Regions from separate parts of the Streptomyces sp. NPDC107765 genome, predicted to be linked through region 2. Evidence: riboswitches for the same ligand, from Rfam matches in the RefSeq annotation. Region 2 holds a riboswitch; each other region holds the start of a gene.
What was found. Region 2 has a riboswitch for S-adenosylmethionine ahead of thrC (threonine synthase). Riboswitches for the same ligand answer to the same signal wherever they lie in the genome.
Positions count from the first base shown of each region.

Region 1 (9,393 bases), on a different contig from region 2:
GGTGCGCACCAGCAGGAAGTTCGTACGGCGGCGCAGGGTGAAGCCGATCGACTCGTAGAGGCGGATGGCGGTGGTGTTGCTTGCGTGGGTGTGGAGGAAGGGGGTCTCCCTGCGTTCCCTGATCCCGGCCGCCACCGCCCGGACCAGTCGCGTGGCCAGCCCCTGCCCACGGTGTGCCGGATGGGTGCAAACGGCACTGATCTCCGTCCAGCCCGGCGGATGCACGCGTTCCCCGGCCACCGCGATGAGCCGTCCGCGATGCCGGAGACCGAGGTAGGTGCCGAGTTCGACGGTGCGGGGCAGGAAGGGACCCGGCTTGGTCAGGGCGATCAGGTCCAGGATCTCGGGGATGTCGTCGAGCCCGAGCCGCACCGCTTCGGGGGCGGGTTCGGCGCGTAGCCCGGTGTCGACCAGTTGGACACCCTGCCCTCTTTCCACGATCTCCCATCCATCGGGGACGGCCTGCGCTCCCGTAACGGCGGTGACGGTGTCCGTGCCGACCAGCGCGGTCAGGTCGTCCCAGGCCCCCGGGTCGGCCGGGTCGGCGAGGGCGGTGAAGGGGCACACGTCCAGGGGATAGCGGGCAGCTTGGCCGACGCGGTCGGCGAACCCGGCGTGCGGGCCGGCCAGCGCCGCCCAGACAGCGTTGTCGAGGAGGTGCGGTTCGGACGAGCTGTGGGCAGGGGAAGGGGAGACGCTGGTGGACATGGTGGTGGGAACGCTCCATGGCATCCGTGGAATTCCTGGCGGAGGGCAGGCATGGGGAGGCGGCGCGCCCGGGGACTCCGACATGACGCCGGAGTCCCCGGGCGGTCCCGGGCGGCAGTCGCCCGTGCGAGCGTTGATCAGGAGTTGTCGAGCGGCAGGCCGGGCGGGTTGACCTGGGAGGTCTTGACGGCCTCGTTGGAGAGGTTCCAGGCGGCCAGCCACTTGGCGTACTGGCCGTGCTTGATCAGGTAGTTGATGGCCTCGGAGACCGGCTCGGCCAGCCCGCTGCCCTTCTTCGCCGTCGCGGCGATCAGTCCCTGGAGCTTCGCGCCGGCGCCGGAGTACTTGCCGGCGCTACGGGTCGCGTTGGGGGTGTTCGCCGTGTGGGTGGTGTGGTAGGCGATGCTGGGATTGGGGCCGAAGTGGGCATCGACCTTCCCGCTGTTCAGCGCCAGGTAGACGCTGTTGTTGTCCGGGTAGTACTTGACGGTGAGGTCCTTGTTCTCCTTCTTCAGCTTCGCCTTCCACTCCAGCAGGACCTTCTCCTGGTTGGTGCCCCGGCTCACCGAGACCGTCTTGCCGGCCAGGTTCTTGTAGTCGCCGTCGAAGTTCCAGGCGCTCTTCTTGGGCACCTCGAACCCGAGGTTGTCCTGCCGGTAGGTGGCAAACTCGTACTTCTTCTTGCGTTCCTCGGTGTCGGTGACGTTGGAAAAGGCCGCGTCGACCTTGCCGCTGTCGATGCCGACGAAGAGGTTCTCCCAAGTCGAGTTCTTCAGCTCGGGCTTGAGGCCGAGGACCGCGGCCACCAGTCGACCGAAGTCGGGCTCGGATCCGGTGAGGGTCTTCTGGTCATCCCCCACGTACTGAATCGGCACGGAGCCGGTGGGCAGGGCACCGACGCCGATGACCAGCTTGCCCTTCTTGGCGATCGACTTGGGCAGCTTGGCGCTGATGGACTTGACCTCGGAGACCTTGAGGTCGGTCTCCTTGGCGGCCCCGTTGGAAAGGGCGCCCACGGTGACCGTCCCGGAGGACTTGCCGGAATTGCCGGCCGCTTCGCTGTTGCCTCCGCAGGCGGCGAGGCCGATGGCGAGGGTGGTGACGGCGGTGCCCGCCGTAAGGCCGCGGAGGAGTCTGCTGCGAAGGCTGGGGGTGCGCATGGTGGTCCTTGTTCGGTGAGTGGTTGTGGTGACGTGTTGCGTGTTCGGCGGGGTCAGAGCACCTTGCTCAGGAAGTCCCTGGTCCGCTCGTGTTTCGGGTGGTCCAACACCTCGGTGGGCGGGCCCTGTTCGACGATCCGGCCCTCGTCGAGGAAGACAACCTGGTCGGCGACCTCACGGGCGAAGCCGATCTCGTGGGTGACGATGATGAGGGTGGTGCCGCTGGTGGCCAGGTCCTTGATGACGGCCAGCACCTCGCCGACCAGTTCGGGATCGAGCGCCGAGGTGGGTTCGTCGAAGAGGATGACCCCCGGCCGCAGGGCGAGCGCGCGGGCGATGGCCACTCTCTGCTGCTGGCCACCGGACAGCTGCCGCGGATAGGCGCCGACCTTGTCGGCCAGACCCACCCGGCCGAGCAGCTCGCGGGCCAGCTCCTGGGCCTGGGGCTTGGTCAGCTTCCCCGTGGCAACGGGAGCCGCCGCCACGTTGTCCAGCGCGGTCAGGTGCGGGAAGAGGTTGAAGTTCTGGAAGACAAAGCCGATCCGGCTGCGCTGGGCCAGGATGACCCGTTCGCTCAGCTCCTTGAGCCTCTCACCGTACCGGCGTACGCCGATCGGCTCGCCGTTCACGCTGACGTACCCGACCTCGGGCTTCTCCAGGTGGTTGATCACCCGCAGCAGGGTGGACTTGCCGGACCCGGACGGCCCGAGAATCACGGTGACCTCGCCCGGCCGCACGGTCAACTCGACGCCGTCCAGCACCCGGTGAGCGCCGTACCACTTGTGCACGTCGTGGACCTCAACGGCAGCCGGACGTATCTCGGTGGTGTCGGTGGTCTCATTCAGCTCGGTGGTCTCGATGGTCTTGATGGTCTCGGTGGTCATATCGCCGCCTCCCTCCGGGCTCGGGCCCGCAGATCACGCAGACCCGTCCGCAACTTCTGCAACGGCGTCGGCGGAAGGATGCGCGTCGCGCCCCGGGAGAAGTACCGCTCGACGTAGAACTGGACGATCGAGACCGCACTCGTGAGGATCAGGTACCAGACGGTGGCGACCAGCAGCAGCGGGACGATGTCACCCGGGTAGGTGCTGCCCATGCTCTGCGCGGATCCGAACAGATCGAGCAGGGACACGTAGAAGACGAGCGAGGTGCTCTTGATGAGATTGATCAGGAGATTGACGTAGTTCGGGGTGATGGAGCGCAGTGCCTGCGGAAAGACGATCTTCGTGAACTGGTAGCTCTTCGGCAGACCGAGTGCCGATGCCGCCTCGTGCTGCCCCTGGTCGACCGCGAGGATGCCGCTCCGCACCACCTCGGACGCGTACGCCGCCTCGTTCAGGCTGAGTCCGACGACCGCGACGACGATGTCGGTGGCGAGCCGGGACTCGTCGAAGGTGAAGAACGCAGGCCCGAACGGAACCCCGAGACTCAGCGTCTTGTACAGCGCGCTGAAGTTGTAGAGGAACAGCAGCACCACGATCAGCGGAACCGAACGGAACAGCCATGTATAGGTCCAGCTGACCGCCCGCAGCACCGGGCTCCGGGAGAGCCTGCCCATGGCGACCAGGATGCCGCCGAGCAGACCCAACACGGCGCTGCACGCCGTCACTTCGAGGGTGATGAGCAGACCGTCGAGGATCGTCGGGCGCAGGAACCAGTACTGGAACCGGTCCCACTGATAGAAGGGGTTGGTCACCAGTCCGTGGACGATCTGGGCGACCAGCACCAGCACGATCGCCGTGGCGATCCAGCGGCCTGGTCTGCGCAGCGGCAGGATCCGCTGTGCTGACAGTGGCCGCGGGGCGGTGTCAGCACCCGGCCGTTCGGCCTCGGCGGGTCGTACGGAACGAGGCGCGGAGGAGGGTTTGGGGGTCTCCTCGGCAGGAGGCGCTGAGGCGAGGGATACCGCAGCGCCAGGAGATTGACTCATGGAGGGCTCCAGCGAATTGGGACACCCCGGACCGCAGATACGGCAACGGCACCGCAGAGCCGACAGGACTCTGCGTGACGATGCGCACGGGGCACGCGGAACGGGGGCTGGGCAGGAAGGACGCACACCGCGACAGCGGTGGCATCAGAGATTCAGAAGACCGTCAGCCTTGGCAGAAGACACAGCCGGTACAGGTGCCTGTGCCGGTGCCGGTACACAGCGCGCTGTTGACGCGAAGCAGATCGACCGACCGGTTCGCGCACAGCAACAGGCAGCCACGGCGCCGCCATGCGGCCGTCCCGAAAGCTGCGTACATTGCATCACCGTCACTGTTCCGGCCCCTGGGGGCCTCGCGCTTACCGAATGTCTTCCGGTCCGGTCGTCACCTGGGGCACCCCACCGCGGCGCGAGGGTTGCCGGTCAGCAAGCCAGGGCTTGTCGCTGACGCTCATGACCGATCTGCGGCGTAAGTTAGACAGACCTCGGACATGGTTGTCAAAGCCTGCCCGACCTGTGGGACGAAAAAACGAGTCGGGGTGAACCTGGTGAGATGCCGACGAGTCCCACATGCGCATCCACGCAGGTCACAGCCCCGCCGTGGCGATACGGCATGGCGCAATACTCCGGCAACACACCTGGTCGGCAAACGCGGTTACGGTCCCTGCCATGCCCTCCACACAACGCCTCCGCCAACAGCAGGGTGCCGACCCGACGAGCCCGACCGCGGCCGCCGCGTGGCGTCGGCGGCTGCGCGCGGACCAGGCTCGGCAGCTCGCGGACCTGCTGCGGCAGCAGGTGCTCGGCGGAGCGTTCCCGGACGGGGCACTGCCGCACGAGGCGACCCTGTGTGCCGACTACCGAGCCAGCCGCAACACCGTGCGCCAGGCGCCGGATCTGCTGCGCGCCGAGGGGCTGGTGGAGCGGGTACCGGGGGTGGGCACGGTGGTGGTCGCCGAGAAATACCCGCACGCACTGAACCGTCTGCAGGGCCTGGCCGAGACTCTGCACGAACACGGCAGGGTCAGCAATGAGGTCCGCACCGTCGGGCCGGTCGTGGCCCCCGCCTGTGTGGCAGAGCGGCTGGGCGTGCCGGACGGCAACGAGGTGCTGTACGTGGAGCGGCTGCGACGGCTCGGCGGGCTGCCGCTGTCGCTGGATCTCACATACATCCCCCTGGACATCGGCGTGCGGCTGCTCGGTGCCGACCTGGAGAACACCGACATCTTCCGGCTTCTGGAGGAGCTCACCGGGCAGCCGCTCGGCACCGCCGAGATCACCCTGGAGGCGGTCAACGCCGACGCGCACTCGGCGGCCGTGCTGCAGGCGCCGCGCGGTGCGGCGGTGCTGATGCTGGAGCGGCTGACCCATCTGTCCGATGGCCGGCCCGTCGACCTCGAGTTCATCCGGTTCCGCGGTGACCGCATCACCATGCGGGGGCTGCTGCACCGCTCGCTCTGATACGCCTGATCTGGCGGCATGTGGTTCGGCTGGCCGATTCTTGCCGCCGTCGGCCACGTCCCCGACCTTCGGCCCGCAGCGGAACTACGCACTGCCCGGCGTCGGCTCGTACGCCGGTGCCGCCATCGCCGACGGTGACCTGGCCAAGGTCGGCTGGGTCATCGCCACCGTGGCCGTGATGGTCATCGCCGTCGCCTTCTTCATCGGCACCATCGAGCTGGTCACCGTCCTCCACGACAAACTCGGCCTCAACGACCCACTGACCGGCTGGATCTCCTCCAACCTCGACAATGCCGGCTTCGTCATCGTCGGCCTGTTCGTGGTGGTGTGGGCGGCGGCACTGGCGTACTGGCGCCTGGCCGGCCCTAAAGGTCGAGCTGATGCTGGTGTGTCGTGTGCGTGGGTGCGTAGCCGAGACCGTCGTTGATCTGTCTCATGTGCGTGTTGCTGTCGGCGGTGTCGGTCAGGAGGCCACCGAGGTCCGGATAGTCCCTATGGGCCTGTCGGATCGACTCGGCCTTCATCCATCGGCCGAGGCCGTGTCCACGGTGCTCGGGCAGCACACCGGTGCCGTAGTGCTGGCCGTCACCTGCGCCGTTGCCGGGGATGACGAGTTCGGTGAACCCGGCGATCGAACCGTTGGAGGCGTCGATGGCGACGACGGTGTGCAGGTGGTCGCCTCGCTGTTCGACGGCCTTCGCCGCGGCCCGCACGCGGTCCACGTCCCAGGTCACGGTGCCGTAGTCGGTGTCGTCCATGGGCATGTCGTCCATGGCGCGGCGTGAGGCGGCGAACGTCTGGGCAAGGTCGTCGGGGACAGTTCCCTGCCAGGACATCAGCCGGTAGCCGGGATGCGGACGCTCGATGACCTCGGCGAGGACGGCGGTATCCACGTCAGCCAGCGGCAAGCGGGTGAACCTCAAGGTGAGGACCTTCCGGAAACCGCGCGCTGCCAGGAAGTGGTCGCCGGGCGATCCGGCTTCTGCCTGCGCGACAACGCAGCGTCGGGCGTTGTCCCGGGCGGTGGCCACGGAGATGTTGAGGAGCCGGGAGCCGACGCCCTTGCGGCGCTCCGCGGGATGAACACGAAGGTCGAGCTCGGCCAGGTGCTCTTGTCCGCCATCGAACAGGCGCAGAAAGGCCGTCCCGGCAGGGATGGAATCCGCGTCCGACGCCAACCAGGCAAGACGCCGGCCGTGCGGCCCGTGAGCGGGGTCGGTCAGTGGGGTGATGCGAAGGGACAAGGTGTCTCCGTCGTGAGGAGGTGGCAAAGGTCAGTACGCGAGCTCAACTCCTGGGCACTCCTGCGCATGTGCTCCACACCTCCTCGTCGACAGCGCCGGCCTGCACCAATGCAGGCGGCTGGGTGAACCTAGCTGGCCGATTGGCTCCTGGGCAACGGGTTAACGAAAAGGCGATGCGCGGGTGTGGTCACAGCCACTCGTTGATGGCCGCGACGAGGACGGTCGCCTCGTATCTCGTGGCCATCAACGAGTGGCTGTAGCTGGGCTCTTCAGTCACAAGCGCAGCTCTAGTGTCAGCTCATCGTGCAGTCCGATGCCGTAATCGCCCACCAGCGGGATGGACGGCTTCAAAACCCGGGCCGCATCGACCGCACCCGGTGAGACATCCACGATCCGCATGCCACGCCGCTGATAAAACCGAAGCGCGTCGAGATTGTCGTTGGTGGTGACCAGCCACATCCGTCGGCTGCCGGCCTCTCGGGCTACCTGGGCAGCAGCATCCAGCAGGACGCTGCCCACCCCGATGCGCCGCATCACCGCGTCCAGGGACACTACTTCCAGCCCCTGGACAGAGATCTCATAGATGAGCAGGCCCACGACACGGCCGTCCTCCTCGGCCAGCAGGGCCGGAAGGTCCGCAGCGTTGTAGACCGTGCTGTGCACCACCACGGTCGTACTGCCCCAGGACGCCGTGAGGATGTCTGTGATCACGTCACGGTCGGAAAGCCGGGCAGTCCTGACACGAAGATCTCCCATGGCGGACAACGCTACCCGTCACAGGGAACCTTCACCCTGAGCAGGCCTTTTCGCTTCAACGCCCGCCTTTCGAAACGCGCTCTGGACGGCCGTGATCATTCTCGCCGATAACCGCTGTACCGATGTTCCCCGAGGCCGGAATCCTGGTGGCCTGCCACCGCGACGGCCGCGGTTGTGCCGGTGCCTTCGTTGGTCCGTCTTCTCCGGGATGGCGTGTGCGATGCTACGTTTGCGCAGGTATGTGCGGAAGCCGTGGGAGCTGTAAACCTAATAGGCGCTGTGGGTTGGCCGTTGGGCCAATCCTGGCAGGGCTCGGGGTCGTTCCACCCGTATCGCAGCCATGACCTGGGTGAACGCGGGGGCATCGCCGGCTTGCCCAGGGGTGAGGCGGAAGGCCAGGGGCCGGCACCGGCCGTCTTTCAGCGAGGTGGATCTTCGTCGTCAGTCCGCCGCGGGACCGGCCGAGGCCGTAGCCGTGCGGCTCGCTGTCCGATGCCCCTTTTGACGGGCCCCGGCAGCGTGCTGATGGGGCACGGACGATTGTGGAATCCACCGCGACAACCCAGTCCAGGTCTTCCTCGGTGTCGGCTTGGGCGAGCAGGGCGCCGCCGCCCGCGTGGGACGAGCGCACCCAGCTCACCACGTCCTCGACTACGCACGTGACACCGCCCCAGCCAAGTGCGATGGCGTCTCTGCGGAGAACGCACGCAAGGCGCTCCTGCCGGGCTCACCGCTGATGACCATGAGCGGAGTGATCAACCACCACCGCTGGGTCGAGTACTACTGGTTCCAAGTGGTCTTCCTCGGCGAGGAAGACCGGGGCCCCTGGACCGAGGAGGACCCCGACCGCGAGATGCGTATCGCCGTCGACTTCCCGCTCACGCAGTTGCTCGACCAATACGCCGAACAGAGCGCCGGCTACCGCGAGCTGGTCGCCGGGATGGGCCTGGACAAGCATGCCCAGCGAGCCATTCGCAACGGCCTCCATGTTGACCTGCGCTGGATCCTCCTGCACCTCATCGAGGAGACGGCCCGCCACAACGGAGATGACGTCGAAGCGGTCGGGGCGGTATCCGTCGGCGATCATGCCGCAGGCGATCGACCCGGCACCCGCCCGAAGGCGGTCCTGGACCGGGCGTTGTGGCGGTGCACGCCCGGGGCCCCTGCGAGCGAACCGGTGTGCTGACGGCCGCCCGGCGGATCCGTACGGGCCTCAGGACATGCTGCCCCGGCACACCGTCCCCGGGGCCGGGGTACGGCCCGTGCGGAGGTATTGGTCGACCGTCTCCATGACGCAGCGGTTCTGCGGGTACGTGCCATGGCCCTCCTCCTCGGCCGTCAGGAGCACGCCGACACCGTCGCCCAGGGCGCGGGCCATGTGGCGGGCGCCAGGGTATGGCGTAGTCGGGTCGCCGGTGCCGCCGACCACCAGGACAGGGGCCGCGCCATCGGCGTTCACCTGGAGCGTGGCGCGCTCGCCGTGGAACGGCCAGTCGTAACAGAGGTAGACGCCGGTGGACCAGGCCGCGCCGAAGACGGGTGAGGCGGCTTTGACGCGGGCCTCGTCCCTGTCGAGGCGTTCGAAGCCGGGGCGCAGACTGGAGTCCGCGCAGGTGATCGCGGTCCGGGCGGCGCGGCTGCTGTTGCGCGGGGTCGCCGCGCGGTCGGCGGAGCCGATGTCGTCCGCGCCCTTGCTCAGCGGACGGCCGTCGTTGTGGTCGATCAGGGCGGTGAGGGCCTTGGCGAGCGGCGACCAGCCGTCTGTGCCGAGGTCGAGATGGTCGCTGACGGCGTATGCGAGGTCTTTGGCGTCGAGGTTCCTTCCGCCGCCGGCCGGGGCGGGTTTCTTCTTCAGGCGGTCGGCCAGGCGCGCCATGCGTCGCGCGGCCTCCTCGGGCCCGTCGCCGGTCGGGCAGTGGCGGATACGGGCCGCGCAGTGCGCGGCGAACCGGTCGAACGCTGCCTGGACCGCCTTGACCTGGGACACCTGCTCCTCGTCGAGGTCCTCGGTCGGATCGACGGACGCTTCGAGGACGAGCCGTCCGACGTGCGACGGGTACTGGTGGGCGTAGACCGCGCCGAGCGCCGTTCCGTACGAGACGCCGAAGTAGTGCAGCCGCTCGTCGCCGAGGAGGTA
Region 1 is NZ_JBVKBL010000029.1:6,169-15,561, reverse strand. It holds gene ACZ7MX_RS39110 (GNAT family N-acetyltransferase) at 1-708, opposite strand, end outside; gene ACZ7MX_RS39105 (ABC transporter substrate-binding protein) at 846-1,868, opposite strand; gene ACZ7MX_RS39100 (amino acid ABC transporter ATP-binding protein) at 1,922-2,686, opposite strand; gene ACZ7MX_RS39095 (amino acid ABC transporter permease) at 2,749-3,798, opposite strand; SAM riboswitch class IV at 4,146-4,254, opposite strand; gene ACZ7MX_RS39090 (GntR family transcriptional regulator) at 4,465-5,256, shown strand; partial or broken gene ACZ7MX_RS39085 (HoxN/HupN/NixA family nickel/cobalt transporter) at 5,423-5,683, shown strand; gene ACZ7MX_RS39080 (GNAT family N-acetyltransferase) at 5,622-6,500, opposite strand; gene ACZ7MX_RS39075 (GNAT family N-acetyltransferase) at 6,774-7,211, opposite strand; partial or broken gene ACZ7MX_RS39070 (IS5/IS1182 family transposase) at 7,678-7,857, opposite strand; partial or broken gene ACZ7MX_RS39065 (DinB family protein) at 7,838-8,301, shown strand; gene ACZ7MX_RS39060 (alpha/beta hydrolase) at 8,470-9,393, opposite strand, start outside.
Region 1: it holds a riboswitch for S-adenosylmethionine, as region 2 does, so the genes downstream of both, ACZ7MX_RS39095 (amino acid ABC transporter permease) here and thrC (threonine synthase) in region 2, are expected to answer to the same signal.

Region 2 (9,393 bases):
CCGCCCTCAAGGCCGGCGTTGACCGAGATCTGCTTCAGCGGGGCCTCCAGGGCCAGCTTCACAGCCGCGGCACCGGTGGCCTCGTCACCGTCCAGCTCGATCTTCTCGAAGACCGAGGAGGCCTGCAGCAGGGCCACGCCACCGCCGGCGACGATGCCCTCCTCGACGGCCGCCTTCGCGTTGCGGACGGCGTCCTCGATGCGGTGCTTGCGCTCCTTGAGCTCGACCTCGGTGGCGGCACCGGCCTTGATGACGGCCACGCCGCCGGCCAGCTTCGCCAGACGCTCCTGGAGCTTCTCGCGGTCGTAGTCCGAGTCGCTGTTCTCGATCTCGGCGCGGATCTGGTTGACCCGGCCCTGGACCTGCTCGCTGTCACCGGCACCGTCGACGATGGTGGTCTCGTCCTTGGTGATGACGACCTTGCGGGCGCGGCCGAGCAGGTCGAGACCGGCGTTCTCGAGCTTGAGGCCGACCTCCTCGGAGATGACGGTGCCACCGGTGAGGATGGCGATGTCGCCGAGCATGGCCTTGCGGCGGTCACCGAAGCCCGGGGCCTTGACGGCGACGGACTTGAAGGTGCCACGGATCTTGTTGACGACCAGGGTCGACAGGGCCTCGCCCTCGACGTCCTCGGCGATGATCAGCAGCGGCTTGCCGGACTGCATGACCTTCTCCAGGAGCGGCAGCAGGTCCTTCACGTTGCCGATCTTGGAGTTGACGATGAGGATGTACGGGTCGTCGAGCGACGCCTCCATACGCTCCATGTCGGTGGCGAAGTACGCCGAGATGTAGCCCTTGTCGAAGCGCATACCCTCGGTGAGCTCCAGCTCCAGACCGAAGGTCTGGGACTCCTCGACGGTGATGACGCCTTCCTTGCCGACCTTGTCCATGGCCTCGGCGATCAGCTCGCCGATCTGGGTGTCGGCGGCGGAGATGGAGGCGGTGGAGGCGATCTGCTCCTTGGTCTCCACGTCCTTCGCCTGCTCCAGCAGGGCGGCGGAGACGGCCTCGACGGCCTTCTCGATACCGCGCTTCAGGGCCATCGGGTTGGCACCGGCGGCGACGTTGCGCAGGCCCTCGCGGACCAGGGCCTGGGCCAGGACGGTCGCGGTCGTCGTGCCGTCACCGGCGACGTCGTCCGTCTTCTTCGCGACCTCCTTGACCAGCTCGGCGCCGATCTTCTCGTACGGGTCCTCGAGCTCGATCTCCTTGGCGATGGACACACCATCGTTGGTGATCGTGGGGGCGCCCCACTTCTTCTCGAGGACGACGTTGCGGCCCTTGGGGCCGAGGGTGACCTTGACGGCGTCGGCGAGCTGGTTCATCCCGCGCTCGAGACCGCGCCGTGCCTCCTCGTCGAACGCGATGATCTTGGCCATGTGAAGTGGTCCTCCCGGACTGGGGTGGATTGCTCCGGACCGCGCTGGCGCCCGCGACGGACGACCTGCAAGCCTGTGTGGTTCCTTGCCCCACCCGGCCTGCGGGCCTCACCGACCCGGTCCTTCGTTGTCACTCTCACTGGGAGAGTGCTAACGCAATGATTAGCACTCGGGGCATGTGAGTGCAAGCCGTTCAGGGCGTGGCCACCCGTCGAGGGGCGGCAGCCGGGAGGTCCGCCCCTTGGGTCGCACGGCAGAAGGCCCGTACCCCTTCAGGGGTACGGGCCTTCACAACGCAGCAGTCGGTCGGCGCCTCAGCCGGCCACCCGGACCATGTCCGCCTGCGGCCCCTTCTGGCCCTGCGAGATCTCGAACTCGACCCGCTGGCCCTCCTCAAGGGTGCGGTAGCCGTCCATCTGGATCGCGCTGTAGTGGACGAATACATCCGCACCACCGTCGACCGCGATGAAGCCGTACCCCTTCTCCGCGTTGAACCACTTGACGGTGCCCTGAGCCATGCCTAACTCCCCTATTACTGGCCCTTGCGCAGGACCGCACTCCGCGGACCCGGGTCAGACCTCACCCCGCGAAAGGCCCGTGGGGTGTGCGCCGGAACGCGTCGACCGCCGCTGAATGTATCTGGACCGATGCCCAGCGCAACAGGTCAATCGGACGAGAATTCTGGCACCGGAGAATCGGCTATATGCGGCGAAATCGCGATTCTCCCGGGCAACCCGGGCCGGGCATAGACGTGCCTAACCGACAAATGCCGCACACACTTTGAGCACAACTCGGCACGGTTTCTTATGCGCTCGGCATACCCCGGGACATATACACCGAGGAGATCGCCACAATGCTATCCCCTTTCACGAAACGGAATTGCCCCGTCCGATTTCGATGGACGGGGCAATTCCGGTCAAGCGGGGGAAGAGATGGCGCAAATCCACGCCTGTTCGATCAACGTCCGGATGATCCCGCGCGCCAGGAGGGGCCGCGGATCAAGAATCGGGACGGAAGGTCAGCACCCTCCGGCGACCGCGGGGATGATCGAGACGCCCGCGCCCTCCGGCGTCGGCGTCTGGAGGCCCTGCTCGAAGCGGACGTCGTCATCGTTGACGTAGACGTTCACGAAGCGCCGCAGCTTGCCGGCGTCGTCGAGCACCCGGGCCGCGATGCCCTGGTGGTTCTTCTCCAGGTCGGCGATCACCTCGGAGAGGGTCGCGCCCTCGGCGGTGACCTCGGCCTCGCCGCCGGTGTACGTGCGGAGGATGGTGGGGATGCGGACCTTGACGCTCATGGTTCTGCCTTCCGGACAGGGATTACGGAGTACGGGTGCGAAGAGCGGCGCGGGCTCAGCCGGACAGGCCGGCCGCGCGGAACGCATCCAGGTTCGGACGGATCGTCGCCGTGGGCCCGGTGGTCGGCGCGACCGCGTCCAGTGTCTTCAGACCGTCACCCGTGTTGAGGACAACGGTGGTCAGCGCCGGGTCGAGCACACCGTCCTCGATGAGCTTCTTGGTCACGCCGACGGTCACGCCGCCCGCGGTCTCCGCGAAGATGCCCTCCGTGCGGGCCAGCAGCTTGATCGCATCCACGACCTGCTCGTCGTTGACGTCCTCCACCGCACCGCCCGTACGGCGCGCGATGTCCAGCACGTACGGGCCGTCCGCCGGGTTGCCGATCGCCAGCGACTTGGCGATGGTGTTCGGCTTCTGCGGGCGCACGACGTCGTGCCCGGCCTTGAAGGCCGTCGACACCGGCGAGCAGCCCTCCGCCTGGGCGCCGAAGATCTTGTACGGCTTGTCCTCGACCAGCCCGAGGGCGATCAGCTCCTTGAGGCCCTTGTCGATCTTCGTCAGCTGGGAGCCGGACGCGATCGGGATGACGATCTGGTCCGGCAGCCGCCAGCCGAGCTGCTCGCAGATCTCGTACGCCAGTGTCTTGGAACCCTCGCCGTAGTACGGCCGCAGGTTGACGTTGACGAAGCCCCAGCCCTCGCCGAGCGGGTCGCCGATGAGCTCCGAGCAGAAGCGGTTGACGTCGTCGTAGTTGCCCTCGATGCCGACCAGGTCACCGCCGTAGACCGCGGCCATGACGACCTTGCCGGCCTCCAGGTCGTGCGGGATGAAGACGCAGGACTTGAAGCCCGCGCGGCGCGCCGCGGCGCCGACCGCACCGGCGAGGTTGCCGGTCGAGGAGCAGGACAGGGTCGTGAAGCCGAAGGCGCGGGCGGCCTCGACGGCGATCGCGACGACCCGGTCCTTGAAGGAGTGGGTGGGGTTGCCGGAGTCGTCCTTGACGTACAGGCCGCCGGTGACGCCGAGCTCGGCGGCGAGCCGGTCGGCCTTGACGAGCTTGGTGAAGCCGGGGTTGAGGTTCGGCTTCTCGGCCACGTCGGCGGGGACCGGGAGCAGCGGGGCGTAGCGCCAGATGTTGTCCGGGCCGGCCTCGATCTGCTTCCTCAGGGCCTCAGGGTCGCCGCTCGGCAGGTCGTAGGCGACTTCGAGCGGCCCGAAACAGCTGGCACAGGCGAAGATCGGGCCGAGGTCGAAGCGCTCACCGCACTCCCGGCAGGACAGCGCGACGGCGGGGCCCAGAGCGACGGGGGCGGGGGTGGCAGCGGTTCCGGCGGTTTCGGTGACTTGCACAGCCATGGAGGCGAGGCCCTTTCTCCTCATCTTCCTCGCGGCGCATCTCGTCGCGAGACGGATTTGGCACCTTCCCTAGCCGGGAGCCTCGCGCGCGTCACACGCCGAGACCGACTGGAGGGTTGCCGGGGCTTCAACGGGCCGTATCCCTCTGCCCCTCTGGATGAGCGGTATGGCGCTGGGCCGAAACCCAGGCGTTTGTCGCGTGGCGACCCCGACATGCGAGGGTCATCCGCGTTGTTCAAGACTGTAACCGAAGGAACTGACGGTTGAGATAGTCGTCCGAACCGCGAGATGGATCACACAATGGATCACCTGACGACCGCTGCACCGGCGGCCACCGAGGAGTCGTAGACGTGCTGGAAGAGGTGGAGCGCTGGCTGCGCAGCCGCTCCTGGTCGGCTGCCGATCGCCCGTTGGATCAGCTGCTGGCGGCCAAGCGCCAGACGGGCCGGACGGTCAGTGTCGTGCTGCCCGCACTGGACGAGGAGGCCACCGTCGGCACGATCGTGACGGCGATCCGTGCCGAGCTGATGACCGACGCCGTCCCGCTGGTCGACGAGCTGGTGGTGCTGGATTCCGGCTCCACCGACCGGACGGCCGACGTCGCGGCGGCGGCCGGCGCCAAGGTCGTCCACCGTGACGCGGTCCTGCCGCGGATCCCCGCCGTCCCCGGCAAGGGCGAGGTGCTGTGGCGCTCGCTGCTCGCGACCACCGGCGACATCATCTGCTTCGTCGACGCCGATCTGCGCGAGTTCTCCGCGACCTTCGTCTCCGGGATCGTCGGGCCGCTGCTGACCGATCCGGACCTGCAGTTCGTCAAGGCGATGTACGACCGCCCGCTGGAGACCGGGGGCGCGGGCGCGGGTCCGGGCCAGGGCGGCCGGGTCACCGAACTCGTCGCGCGTCCGCTGCTCAACCTGCACTGGCCGCAGCTGGCCGGTTTCGTCCAGCCGCTGGGCGGCGAGTACGCGGCCCGCCGGGCCCTGCTGGAGCGGCTGCCCTTCCCGGTCGGCTACGGCGTCGAACTGGGTCTGCTCGTCGACGCGCTGCACACCGTCGGCCTGGACGCGCTCGCCCAGGTGGACGTCGGCGTACGCAAGCACCGCCATCAGGACGGCCAGGCCCTCGGCCGGATGGCCGCCGCGATCTACCGCACCGCCCAACTCCGGCTCGCGCGCGGTCACTTGGTGCGGCCGCGGCTCACCCAGTTCGACCGCGGCGACGCGGGTTTCGTGCCCCGCACCACGGACGTGGACACCGAGGAACGGCCGCCCATGGCCGACATCCCGGAATACGCGGCCAGGCGGGCGGCCTGACCCGCGTCGCACGTTTGCACGGATCTGTCACTGGTTAACCTCGCGACATGGTCTCCGAGCGCAGTGTGGTGAACGCAGGTGCCGAGGTTCTCGTCGCGTCCAATCGCGGACCGGTCTCGTACGCCCTGGGCGACGACGGGGCGCTGACCGCGAAGCGGGGCGGGGGCGGGCTGGTGTCGGGGCTGTCGGCGATCGGTCCCGAGACCGATGCGGTGTGGGTGTGTGCCGCGCTCGGTGAGGGCGACCGGGAGGCGGCGCGGCGGGCCGGGGGCGCGCTGGACCCGGCCGACACCGGCGGACAGCGCGTCCGGATGCTGGACATCCCGGCCCATGTGCACGCCGACGCCTACAACGGCATCGCCAATTCGGTGCTCTGGTTCGTCCACCACATGCTCTACCAGACGCCGCTGGAGCCGGTCTTCGACGCGGAGTTCCGGCGGCAGTGGGGGGCGTACGAGGCGTACAACCACGCCTTCGCGCAGGCGCTCGCCGACGAGGCGGGCCGGGACGCGGCGGTGCTGGTGCAGGACTACCACCTGGCGCTGGTGCCGGGGATGCTGCGGGCGCTGCGGCCGGACCTGAAGATCGCGCACTTCTCGCACACCCCCTGGGCGCCGCCGGAGTACTTCCGGATGCTGCCGGACGGGATCGCCGAGCAGCTGCTGCGCGGGATGACGGGCGCCGACCAGCTGGGATTCCTGACGCACCGCTGGGCGGACGCGTTCAGCGCCTGCTGCGCCGAGGTGCTGGGCGGCACCGGCGGCACCCGGCTCGGGGTGTACGGGCTGGGGGCGGACGCCGGGTTCCTGCGGGAGCGGTCGCGGCGGGCGGACGTGGACGAGCGACTGGCGGCGCTGCGCGAGCAGATCGGCACCGGCCCGGACGGGGCGGCGCGCCGGACCATCGTGCGGGTGGACCGCACGGAGCTGTCGAAGAACATCGTGCGCGGGCTGCTGGCCTACCGCGAGCTGCTGGTGGACCGGCCGGAGTGGCGGGAGCGGGTGGTGCACGTCGCCTTCGCGTACCCCTCGCGGCAGGACCTGGCGGTGTACCGGGAGTACACCGCGGAGGTGGGGCGGCTGGCCGAGGAGATCAACGCCGAGTTCGGCACGGCCGGCTGGCGGCCGGTGGTGCTGCACGTGAAGGACGACTTCGCGCGGTCGCTGGCGGCGTACCGGCTGGCGGACGTGGCGCTGGTCAATCCGATCCGGGACGGGATGAACCTCGTCGCGAAGGAGATCCCGGTGGTGTCCGAGGAGGGCTGCGCGCTGGTGCTGTCGCGGGAGGCCGGCGCCCACGAGGAGTTGGGGGCCGCGGCGCTGACGGTCAATCCGTACGACGTGGGCGGTACGGCGCGGGCGTTGCACGAGGCGCTGTCGATGAAGGCCGGGGAGCGGGCGGAGCGCACCGAGCGGCTGGCCGCGGCGGCCACCGCGCTGCCGCCGGCCCGCTGGTTCCTGGACCAGTTGGGGGCGTTGCGGCAGGGGTGAGCGGGGGCGGCGCGGGGCGCGCTGGGGCGGCGGGCACTGGCCCGCACCACGCGCTGTTCAGGTCGGTGCCACCGGGGCGCGGGCTGTGGTGGGCCGCGGTGGGGTAGTTCTTTCTCCATGCCGAACTCCGCGCGTGCCCTGCCGCTTTCCGTCCGTAAGTCCACGGTCCGTACGTCCACGCTGGCGGCCGTCGCCGTGCTGGTCCTCGCGGCCGGCGGGTGTTCGTCCGCCCGGACCCATCCCGACGCCAAGGGGGGTTCGGGCAGTTCGGGGGCGTCGTCCCCCGCCGCGCCGTCGGGGGCGATAGCCGTGGGGCCGGGCCCCCAGGGTGCGTACACCGTGCAGCGGCAGCCCGCCCCCGGTAGCTGTCATGTCCGCCACACCGCCGGCCGGCAGCCGCTGCCGGACCCGAAGTGCACACCGGGCGCGACGAACCCCAAGGTGACCGCGGCGACCCTCAGGTCGACGATCTGCCGGAGCGGCTACACCAAGGACATCCGGCCCCCGGTGAACATCACCGGCCGGGAGAAGAACGCCAACGCCGCGTCGTACGGCTATACCGGCCCGCTGCACGACGCCGAGTACGACCACCTCATCAGCCTCCAGCTGGGCGGCGACCCCAACGATCCGCGCAACCTCTGGGTCGAACCGCCGTCGCCCGGACACCGGCCGGGCGCCGGCCCCAACAACCCCAAGGACGCGGTGGAGAACCGCCTCAAGGCCGCGATCTGCGCCGGCAAGGCCGACCTGACGAAGGCCCAGCAGGCCATCGCACGGGACTGGACGACGGCGGAGGCGGTGCTGGGGATCGAGCGGTCGGGGAGGTAGGGCGGGGGGTAGGGGCGAGGCAGCCGTGGTGGGGCCTGGGGCCCCACCGGGCCCGGCCCCGGGGGAGGTGGATCCCTTAGGGAGGGGTCGAACAGATCCCCTAGGGGACGCGAGGCCCCCCTGCGGGGCCACAACGAAGCGGTGGGGCGGGGTATTCCCGGCGGGGCGGGACATGGCGGGCCGGGCCCCGGCGGGGCGGGACATGGCGGGACGGGGCACGGCGGGGCGGGCCCCGGCGGTGCCGGTGGTCAGGCGGTGCCGGGGTCAGTCGGTGGTGAGGCGGTTCGCCAGCGCGCCGAGAAGATCCACGACGCCGGCCGGGCCGGCGACGACCAGGTCGGCGCGGTCGGCGAGTTCGGTGACCTCGTTGCTGCCGCTGCAGACCAGGAGGCCGGTCAGGCCCTCGGAGCGGAGTTTTTCGACGGCGGCGAAGGCGGCCAGGTCGCCGAGGTCGTCGCCGGCGTAGAGGACCGTCGAGGCGCCGGTTTCGCGGATCCAGTCGGCGAGCGCGACGCCCTTGTCCATCCCGGGCGGACGGAGTTCGAGGACCAGGCGGCCCGGTTCGACGATCAGGCCGTGGCGCTCGGCCAGCGCGGTGAGCGGTGCGCGCAGCCGCTCGAAGGCGCCCTGGGGGTCGTCGGCGCGGCGGGTGTGGATGGCGATGGCCCGGCCGCCCTTGCGCTCGATGGCGGTCTCGACCCAGGTGCCGTGCCAGACGCCGGAGGTGTCCAGGACGCCGGGGAGTTCGGCCTGTATGGCGGCGACGCCGGGGTGCGGCGGCGGGGCGTGCACGGTGCCGGTGGACGCCTCCCAGCGCTCGGCGCCGTAGTGGCCGAGGACGGTGAGGTGGTCCAGTCCGGGGACGGCGGCGAAGCCGCCGAGGCGGACCGCGACGGTGGCCGGGCGGCCGGTGATCACCGCGGCGGCGCGCAGGTGCGGTACGAGGCGCCCGAGGGCGGTGACCGCGCCGTCGTGGGCGCGGGCCTTTTCCGGGTCGGGGACGATGTCGGCGAGGGTGCCGTCGAAGTCGAGGGCGACGACGGCGCGTTCCGGGTGGGCCAGCAGCGCGGCGAGGCCGTCGCGGCCGGCGGGGGTGACGGGATTCGGCACGTTCGGGGGGCTGCCCATGCCGCCGACCCTACCGGCGGTGGGCGGGCGTACGGCCGGTGCACGGGCGCATCGGGCCGACGGGTCGCGGCGCCGTCCGTGCCGCGTCAAGCGTGTGCGTGCCGCGGCGGGCGGGTGCGGCGGGCGGGTCCGGTCAGCGGCGGGCGCGGCGCGCCTCGCGTATCCGGCGCAGGCGGTTGATGGTGACCGGGTCGTGGGCGAGCGCGCGGGGGTCGTCCAGCAGGGCGTTGAGGAGCTGGTAGTAGCGGGTCGGGGAGAGGCCGAGGCGTTCGCGGATGGCCCGTTCCTTGGGGCCGGGGCCGGGCCAGGAGCGGCGCTCGACGGCGAGCACCGCCTCGTCCCGGGCGGACAGCCCGGACCCGCCCGCGCCGCCGGTGGCCTGCGGGTCGTCCGTACTGCCGGTGCCGCTCGTCATCACGTTCCCACGATAAGCGCACGGTCGGACGGGCGGGGGCCGGGCGGGTGGCCCGGTCCCCGCGGGCGGTGTCACTCGCCGCTGTTGTCCTCGGCGTCCGCGGTGTTCTGGATGTCGGTGAGCACGCCGGACGGGTTGCCGTCCGGGCCGACCGCGGCGCCCATCCTGGCCTTGATGGTCTTGGAG
Region 2 is NZ_JBVKBL010000002.1:774,192-783,584, forward strand. It holds gene groL (chaperonin GroEL) at 1-1,379, opposite strand, end outside; gene ACZ7MX_RS07875 (cold-shock protein) at 1,694-1,897, opposite strand; gene ACZ7MX_RS07880 (MoaD/ThiS family protein) at 2,398-2,676, opposite strand; gene thrC (threonine synthase) at 2,732-4,033, opposite strand; SAM riboswitch class I at 4,051-4,197, opposite strand; gene ACZ7MX_RS07890 (glucosyl-3-phosphoglycerate synthase) at 4,384-5,346, shown strand; gene ACZ7MX_RS07895 (alpha,alpha-trehalose-phosphate synthase (UDP-forming)) at 5,394-6,836, shown strand; gene ACZ7MX_RS07900 (hypothetical protein) at 6,954-7,664, shown strand; gene otsB (trehalose-phosphatase) at 7,929-8,792, opposite strand; gene ACZ7MX_RS07910 (DUF3263 domain-containing protein) at 8,926-9,207, opposite strand; gene ACZ7MX_RS07915 (extracellular solute-binding protein) at 9,279-9,393, opposite strand, start outside.

Region 3 (9,393 bases), on a different contig from region 2:
TCCGCCTCGTTGTAGAGCTTGTCGACCTCGGACTTGACGTCCTGCTTCGACTGGTGGGGGTCGGCCTGGGCGACCTGGGACGACAGGGCGACGGCCGCCGCGGCGGTGGCGGTGAGCACGGTGACGCGAGTACGGCTCGGCTGCTTGGGTCGACGGTGGGACGCCACGGGGGCGAGCTCCTTCTTCCTCCAGCCGCCTACCGGGTGGGGGGGTGAACCCCGGCTCCGCGGGAACGCTGCGGACTCGGCGGTACCTTCACTGTTCATCCCGGGTGGATGATCACCTTAATGAAGGCTCGGGCCCTGACCTTAGTAACCGAGCTGTGATCGCTTCAAATCCTCACGGGAAAAAACTGCGCCACCAGCCCCACTCTTTACCAACATCACACAGGCAGTAAGCGCCAATTGACGCTCAGATACGGATCGGCCGCACAGGTCAAGCGCATTGCTTCCGGCCGGAAAGCACTCCCGGCCCGGCCTCACGTACGGGCAAGTCGCTTGAGCAGCAGGGCCGATGCGACCGGACGGGCGCCGGCCTTGGCCACACCGTCCGCCACTTCGCGGTCCGTGGAGACCACCACGACCGGCCGGCCGGGCGGTTCGGCCCGTACCAGCTGACGAATCAACTCATCGGCCGTTACGCCCGGTTTGCTGAAAAGGACCCTTACGCCCCGCGGTGGCGCGAGCAGCACCGGCGCCGCCAGCTCCGCACCGTCGAAGACACAGGTCATCTCCGCACCGGTCTGCGCCGCCAGCACCGCGAGCCCGCCCAGCAGCCGCAGCCGCTGCTTGTCGAGCGGCATGGTCGGATAGCCGGTTTTGGTGACGTTGTAACCGTCCACCACCAAATGCGCCTGGGGCAGCGCCAGAAGCTGGTCCAGCAACGCGGGGTCCATCTCGGACAACGCACGCGTCGCGATGTCCTTCGGCGTCATCCGGCCCGGCGCGACCGCCTCGACGGTGTCGGCCGGATGCACGCTGGCGGGCGGCAGCGCCAGCTCGCGCCGCAGCCCCTGGGCGGCGTCCAGCACCGTGTCCAGCAGCAGCCGCAGCCGCATGTCCTCGACGCTGCGCCCCTCGCGGGCGGCCCGCCGGCTGGTCTCCAGCGCGGCCTCGGCCTCGGCGATCCGGGCCTTGAGCCGGCGCACCTCGCTGTCCGCCGCGGTCTTCTCCGTCGACGCCCGGTCCCGCGCGTCGACCAGCGCGGCCTCGGCCTTGCGGACCGCCGCCTCCCCGCGCTTGACGTCGCTGAGCGCACTGCGCAGCTTGCGGCGCAGCGACTCGTTCTCCCGGCGGGCGGCCTCCAGGTCGCCCCGGATCCGCTCGGTCTCCGTACGCGCCTCGCCGCGCGCCTGTGCCAGCTCCTCGCGCAGCCGGACCAGCTCCCGCTCGGCCTCCGCGCCGGCCCGCTCGTCGCGCGCCCGCTGCGCCTCCTCACCGGCCGCCGCGACCAGCTTCACCCAGCCGTCCGGGCGCAGCACATAGGCGGCCGCGGCGACGTCGAGCGGATCGGCGGCGGCCGGCGGAGTGCCGCTCTCCAGCGCCTCGGCCAGCTCCGGCTGGGCCTCGCGCAGCTTCCCCGCGATCCGCTGCCGGAAGACCGCGTCGCTCTCCAGCGCCGCGGCCATCGCGTTCCCGGCGAACTTCGCCCGGCGGGTGGGGGTGAACCGGGCGTACTGCCGCAGCGGCGGCGGGAGTTCGGCGACGGTCAGCGCGCCGAACGACTCCGCGGTGAGCGCCACGACACGGCGCCGTACGCCCTCGGGCAGCGGTCGGTCGAGCACCTCGTCCGCCGCACCCTCGGGTACGTCATGACGCTCGGCCCCCGGCTCCCCTTCTGGACGGTCCACCACGGCTGCTTCGCTCCGATCTCAGGCGCTCGCGCCCGGCCGGTCCACCAATTCGATCTGGTCGACCGCGTTGCACCAGCGGCAGCGCACGGACTCGATGCTCTCACTGAGGACCTCGCGCTCCTCCACCTTGGGCTCGCCGGCCAGGTCCAGGTGGACGTACTCCACGACCTTGGCCTGGCGGGTCACATCGAAACGGGTGAGGTTGCCGCACAGCGTGCAGCGCCACCGGGTTTCGGCCGTCGGCAGGGGAACAGCCATCGTGTCGTCCTCTTTCGGTGCTCGTCGGTCGTCTGCTGCTGCGCCGTTCACGCGGTGCGCCGTCGGACTGCGGAAGTACGCAAAGTACTGCCTGCAACCCTACGGCCTGATGGGGGGCGGGTGCGGCCCTGCCCGGGAGCCGGGACGCGGCGAGGCACTCTGCCCCGATTGCCCGCATTACGCCATGATCACCTCATGACGGCGCCGGCTCCCCCACCCCGTTCTCCCCGTTCTTCTCGGTCTCCCCGTTCTCCTCGTGCTCCTCGTTCCGCCCGTCCTCTCCTCCCCCGGCTCTTCTTCCGTCGGCCGCGCTCCTCCGGCCCGCTCCCCCGCCCGCCGCATCCGGCCCGGGCCCTGGCCGCGATGTTCTCCCGGCTGACGAACGTGCTGATCGCCCTGTGCTGTGCGGTCTTCGTGATCGGCCCCGCCTCGGGCCTGAACCGGACCTACGGCACCGGCGACGCGCTGCTGCGGGCCCAGTCCGCGTACTTCGAGCGGTGGGGCGTGGTCCCCGTGGAGCTGTGGAGCGGTTCCCTGCGGGCGCTGATCACCCCGCTCTCCGCGCTGTTCGTGCACGGCAGCTGGCTGCACCTGCTCGGCAACATGCTGTTCCTCTACGTCTTCGGCGGCATGGCCGAGGCGCGGATGGGCCGGCTGCCGTTCGCGGCCTTCTACCTCATCATCGGATACCTGGCGCTGCTCGGCTACGCGGCCGCGCACGCCGCCTCGGCACAGACGCTGGTGGGCGCCTCCGGCTCGATCGCCGGCATTCTCGGCGCCTTCCTGTACCTCTTCCCCCGGGCCCGGGTCACCAGCGTCTTCCCCTTCCTCTTCTTCCTCCCGCTGCGCTTCCCCGCCTGGGTCGTCCTGCTGTTCTGGTTCTTCCTCCAGTGGCAGGCCGCCCAGGACGACCCCAACGGCCCCGGCGTCGCCTACCTCGCCCACGTCATCGGCTTCGCCCTCGGCTTCCTCTACGCATGGCTGCGCTACCGGAGGGATAGTGTGGGATCCACCAGCGGGAACGTCCGGGCGAATGAGGGAGAGAGCCAGCCGTGATCACGTCGATCGTGCTCATCAAGACCAGCGTGGACCAGATCCCGGAGATCGCCGAGAAGATCGCCGCGCTGGAAGGGGTCAGCGAGGTCTACTCCGTCACCGGCGCGCACGACCTGATCGCGATGGTCCGCGTCGCCAAGCACGATGACCTCGCCGACGTCATCCCCGGCCGCATCAGCAAGATCCCCGGCGTCGCCTCCACGGAGACGCACATCGCCTTCCGCACCTACTCGCAACACGACCTGGAGGCCGCGTTCGCGATCGGGCTCGACGCGTAGCGCTGCGCTTCGGGGTGCCTCCCACGTACTTGGCCGTCCCGCCGCGGGGCGCTGCGCTTCGCGGTGCCTCCCACGTACTTGGCCGTCCCGCCGCGGGTGTTGTTCGCCGTTGCGCTTTGCGGCGCCCCGCACGTAGCTGACTCTCCCGCCGCGGGTGTTGTTCGCCGTTGCTCCCCCACTGCCTAAAGGGCGTGGGAGGTACCCCCAGCGGCGGGCGTTTGTGTGTCGAGTGCGGTGACAGCCCTCCAGACTTCGTCCTCCGGTCTGTCCCCTCCCGTTGGTGGGAGTTAGGAGGCCGGTGGGGGCGGGCCTCGTTCAGAAAGTGCCTGGCGTCGTGGGGTAGTTGGGAATACCCTCCCCAGCCCGTCGAGTTGAGGCCCTGCAGGGGGCCCTCGCAACCCTTACGGGATCTGTTCGACCGTCCCGTAGGGGTAGCCAGGTCCCCTTGCATGCCTCAACGCCCGCCCCCACGCACCGCATTCCTCTCCCCCAACGGGAGGGGACGGGCCGGAGGGGCCGGTGTTTGGGACGTAAAGCGACAGCAGTCCCAAACACCGGCCCCGGAGGCCCGTCACCGTACCCACCACAACCCCAGCCCGCCGCAGGCGCCACGGCGACCAACTCCCGCGGCGCCGCAGACAACCACGTGCGGGGCGCCGCAAAGCGCAACGGCGACCAGCAACCGCGGCGGGACGGCCAGGTACGTGGGGATCAGGCGTCAGCCGGTACGCAACGGCCGTTCTCCGTGCGGTAGTTCCAGCGGGCGCCGTCGGAGACGAGTTCCCTGACCGCGCGCACGAAGCGGTCGACGTGTTCGTCGGGGGTGCCGGCGCCGAAGGAGACGCGGATGGCGTTGAGGGATCGCTCGCCGGGGGACGCGTCGGGGGCGCCGCACTCGCCGGGGTCCTGCGGGTCGGTGCCCAGCAGGGTGCGGACGAGCGGGTGCGCGCAGAAGAGGCCGTCGCGGACGCCGATGCCGTACTCGGCGGAGAGCGCGGCCGCGAAGTGGGAGCTGTTCCAGCCGTCCACCACGAAGGAGAGCACGCCGACGCGCGGGGCGTCGTCGCCGAAGAGGGACAGGACGCGCACCTCGGGGACCTCGGCCAGCCCCGCGCGGACCCGCGCGATCAGCTCCTGCTCACGGGCGACGAGCGTGTCGAAGCCCGCCTCGGTGAGCGCCTTGCAGGCGGAGGCGATGGCGTAGGCGCCGATGACGTTGGGCGAGCCGGCCTCGTGCCGGGCGGCCGTGGTGTGCCACTCGACGTCGACGCCGCCGTCGGTGCGGCGCGAGACCGTGCGGCTGGCGCCGCCGCCCGCCAGGTACGGATCGGCGTCCTGGAGCCAGTCGGCGCGGCCGGCCAGGACACCGGTGCCGAACGGCGCGTACAGCTTGTGGCCGGAGAAGGCGACCCAGTCGACGTCCAGTTCGGCGAGGTCGACGGGGTGGTGCGGGGCGAGCTGCGCGGCGTCGAGGACGATCCGGGCGCCGTGCGCATGCGCCGCGGCGGCCAGCTCGCGGACCGGCCACAGCTCGCCGGTGACGTTGGAGGCGCCGGTGACGCAGACCAGGGCCGGGCTGTACGGCTCGCGGTCGGCGAGCGCGCGCTCCAGGGTCGCGACGGCCTGCTCCGGGGTGCGCGGGGCGTTGAGGTAGGTGACCGTCAGGTCGGCGCGCTGTTCCCACGGCAGCAGCGACGCGTGGTGCTCGGTCTCGAAGACGAACACCCGGGTGTTCTGCGGGAGTACGGCGGCGAGCAGGTTCAGCGAGTCGGTGGTGGAGCGGGTGAAGACCAGTTGGTCGTCGGTGCGGCAGCCGAGGAAGTCGGCGATCGTGCGGCGGGCGTTCTCGAAGAGGTCGGTGGAGAGCTGCGAGAGGTATCCGGCGCCGCGGTGCACGCTGCCGTAGTAGGGGGCGTAGGCGGCCACGTCGTCCCAGACCCGCTGCAGGGCCGGGGCGCTGGCGGCGTAGTCCAGCGCGGCGTAGTCGACCTCGCCGCCGGTCACGAGGGGGACCAGGACGTCGCGGCCGAGGACCGGCAGCGGGGCACAGACGGAACGGTCGGCGGCAACGGCGGAAACAGACATGGCGAACTCCCGTGAGGCGTAAGCGAATTCGCTGCGGGGCAGAGGCGCGTGCGGCGCTTTCGGGTGTGCCGAAGCGCGCGGCGCGGGGCGCAGCGTGAAAAGGAAAAAGGGTGCGGAAAAGGGGCCGTTGAGCCCTATCGCATTCGCTGATTCACGGAAGTTCTCCCTCGAGGACCAGGATCCCTGGCGAGGGATCCGCGCTTGCCGCAGACCTCGCTGCCTGCGGCCTGGTCATCACCCGGGGCACCCCGCCACGGAAGGAGGGTTGCCGGACAGCGGGCCGGGGCCTGTGTCGCTGTCACTCGTGACCTGCGCAGCATCATGCCACAAGAGCATTTACGCGCAAGGGCTCAGTCCATATGACGGACTGAGCCCTGCGTCACACCCTGCGTCACCGGCCGCTCAGGCGTTGCTGGCGGCCACCCAGCGCTCCAGCGCCCGCTTGGCCGCGCCCGAGTCGATCGACGCGGCGGCCTGCTCGATGCCGAGGCGGATGCGGTCGGCCAGCGGGGCGTCCGACGGCTCCAGCGCGGCGAGCGCGGCCGCGGAGTTCAGCAGCACCGCGTCACGGACCGGGCCGGTCTCGCCGTCCAGCAGCCGGCGGGCGACGTCCGCGTTGTACGAGGCGTCCGCGCCGCGCAGCGCCTCGACGGGGACGAGCGGGATGCCGACGTCGCGGGGGTCGAAGGACTCCTCGCGGACCGTGCCGTCCCGCACGATCCAGACCCGGGAGGTGGCCGTCGTGGTCAGTTCGTCGAGGCCGTCGTCGCCGCGGAAGACGAGGGCGGACGAACCGCGTTCGGCGAGCACGCCGGCCAGGATCGGCGCCATGCGGGCGTCCGCGACGCCGGTCGCCTGGGCCTTCACCCGGGCGGGGTTGGTCAGCGGGCCGAGCACGTTGAACGTGGTGCGGATGCCGAGCTGGCCGCGGGCGTTGGCGACGTGCCGGAGGGAGGGGTGGAACTTCACCGCGAAGCAGAAGGTGATGCCGGCCTCCTGGGCCACCTCGGTGACCCGCTGCGGGGTGAGGTCGAGGTTGACGCCGAGCTTCTCCAGGACGTCGGAGGCGCCGCTGGCGGAGGACGCGGCGCGGTTGCCGTGCTTGACGACCTTGGCTCCGGTGCCGGCCACGACGATCGAGGACATCGTGGAGATGTTGACGGTCTTGGCGCCGTCGCCGCCGGTGCCGACGATGTCGACGCTGGGGCCCGGGACCTCGATCAGCCGGGCGTGCGCGTACATCGTCCGGACCAGGCCGGAGATCTCCGCGACGGTCTCGCCCTTGGCACGCAGGGCCACCGCGAAGCCGGCGATCTGGGCGTCGCTGGCCTCGCCCCGCATGATCCGGTCCATCGCCCAGGCGGTGTCGTCGGCGGTGAGGTCGCGGCCGTCGAGCAGGGCGTTCAGGATGCCCGGCCAGGTGTGGGCCGCCACGCTGTCGCCGCCGACCGGGGTCACAACGTTCATGGTCCACGCTCCTGGTCTGTGTCCTGCTTATGTCGTCACCCTATCGAGAGGGGCGATATGCCGGAGGGCCCCGTCCGACGTGCGGACGGGGCCCTCTGGGTGGCGTACTACCTACGGTGCGCTACGAGGCGCGCAAGGGATCAGTGGTGGCCGTGGCCGCTGGTGATCTCCTTGTACTCCTCGACCGTGGGCTTGGGGATGACGTTGTCCTCGCCGTAGTAGCTCTTGGAGAGCTTGGCGCGGAGCTTCTGCGACCGCTTGATCTTGCGGCGGACGCCGTTCTCGTCGACCTCCGGGCCCAGCTCCAGCGGCTCGGGCTGCTCGTGCTGCGTCAGGAAGTGCAGCTGCTCCTGGTCGAGCGGCTCGTGGACCTCGATGAACTCGCCGTGCGGCAGGCGCTTGATGATGCCGGACTCGCGGCCGTGCAGCACCTTGTCCTTGTCGCGCCGCTGCAGACCCAGGCAGATCCGCTTGGTGGCGATGAAGCCCAGCACCGGCCCGACGAAGAACGCGATCCGGACGAACCAGGTGATCGAGTTGATCGACAGGTGGAAGTGGGTCGCCCACAGGTCGTTGCCGCCACCGATCAGCATCACGAAGTACGCGATCAGCCAGGCCACACCGAAGCCGGTGCGGGTGGGCACGTTGCGCGGGCGGTCCAGGATGTGGTGCTCGCGCTTGTCACCGCGGACCCAGGACTCGACGAACGGGTAGACCGCGATGGCGACCAGGACGAGCGGGAAGAGGAGGATCGGGATCAGCACACCGAAGTTGATGGTGTGGCCCCAGAAGTTCCACTCCCAGCCCGGCATGACACGGACCAGGCCCTCGGCGAAGCCCATGTACCAGTCCGGCTGCGCACCAGTGGAGACCTGGTCCGGCCGGTACGGCCCTATGGCCCACACGGGGTTGATGCTGGCGACCGCGGCGATCACCGAGATCACGCCGAAGACCAGGAAGAAGAAGCCTCCGGCCTTGGCCATGTAGACCGGCAGCAGCGGCATGCCGACGACGTTGGTGTTGGTCTTGCCGGCACCCGGGAACTGCGTGTGCTTGTGGTAGAAGACCAGGATCAGGTGCGCCACCAGCAGGCCGAGCATGATGCCCGGAAGCAGCAGCACGTGCACCGTGAAGAACCGCGGGATGATGTCGTGCCCGGGGAACTCGCCGCCGAAGATGAACATCTGCAGGTACGAACCGACCAGCGGCATCGCCAGGATGACGCCCTCGATGAACCGCACGCCGGTGCCGGAGAGCAGGTCGTCGGGGAGCGAGTAGCCGGTGAAGCCGGTGAACATGCCGAGCACCAGCAGCAGGAAGCCGAACAGCCAGTTGACCTCGCGCGGCTTGCGGAAGGCGCCGGTGAAGAACACCCGCATCATGTGGACCATCATCGCGGCCAGGAAGACCAGCGCCGCCCAGTGGTGGATCTGGCGGATGAGCAGACCACCCCGGACGTCGAAGCTGATGTCCAGCGTCGACTCGAAGGCCTGGGTCATCCGGATCCCCTGCATGGGCACGTAGGACCCGTGGTAGGTCACCTCGGCCATGCTCGGGTGGAAGAACAGCGTCAGGTAGACACCGGTCAGGATGATGATGATGAAGCTGTAGAGCGCGACCTCACCCAGCATGAAGGACCAGTGGTCCGGGAAGATCTTGCGCATGTTGGACTTGGCGAGGCTGTAGATGCCCAGCCGGCCGTCCGCCCAGTCGGCGATCCGCTCGCCCCGCGGCGCCTGGCCGCGGCGCGTGGTGGTCGCGCTTGTTTCGTTACTCATCCGCGCTCCCAGAAGCTCGGGCCGACGGGCTCCTCGAAACCGCTGGCGGCCTCCAGGAAGCCGTCCTTCACCGTGATGTGCAGCTGCGGCAGGGCGTGTCCGGCCGGGCCGAAGATCACCCGACCGCCGTCGGAGAGGTCGAACGTCGACTGGTGGCAGGGGCAGAGCACGTGGTGCGTCTGCTGCTCGTACAGGCTGATCGGGCAACCCACGTGGGTGCAGATCTTCGAGTAGGCCACGATGCCCTCGTGGGACCACGCGAGTTCCTGCTTGTCCTTGATGTTCTGCGGCTGGATCCGCACGAGCATCAGGGCGTCCTTGGCGATCTTCTCGTTGAAGTCCTCCTGGTCCTCCTCCAGGCCCTCGGGCTTGGCGAAGGTCAGGGAGCCGACCGCGATGTCCTCGGGACGCAGCGGGAGGTTGGTGGACTGGTTGACGAGGCGAACGCCCTTCTTCCAGTTCGTCGTGCGCAGCTTCGTCCCGGGCAGCGGCCCGAGGTCACGCAGCAGGACGACACCGGAGAGCGGCACCAGGGCCAGCGCACCGAACATCGTGTTGCGGATCAGCTTGCGGCGGCCGAATCCCGACTCCTCGGCACCCACCTTGAAGTCCGCCAGGA
Region 3 is NZ_JBVKBL010000024.1:85,975-95,367, reverse strand. It holds gene ACZ7MX_RS37475 (C40 family peptidase) at 1-167, opposite strand, end outside; gene ACZ7MX_RS37470 (NYN domain-containing protein) at 479-1,852, opposite strand; gene ACZ7MX_RS37465 (hypothetical protein) at 1,871-2,110, opposite strand; gene ACZ7MX_RS37460 (rhomboid family intramembrane serine protease) at 2,474-3,166, shown strand; gene ACZ7MX_RS37455 (Lrp/AsnC family transcriptional regulator) at 3,163-3,444, shown strand; gene ACZ7MX_RS37450 (aminotransferase class V-fold PLP-dependent enzyme) at 4,156-5,529, opposite strand; SAM riboswitch class IV at 5,722-5,839, opposite strand; gene trpD (anthranilate phosphoribosyltransferase) at 5,932-6,996, opposite strand; gene qcrB (cytochrome bc1 complex cytochrome b subunit) at 7,137-8,774, opposite strand; gene qcrA (cytochrome bc1 complex Rieske iron-sulfur subunit) at 8,771-9,393, opposite strand, start outside.
Region 3: it holds a riboswitch for S-adenosylmethionine, as region 2 does, so the genes downstream of both, ACZ7MX_RS37450 (aminotransferase class V-fold PLP-dependent enzyme) here and thrC (threonine synthase) in region 2, are expected to answer to the same signal.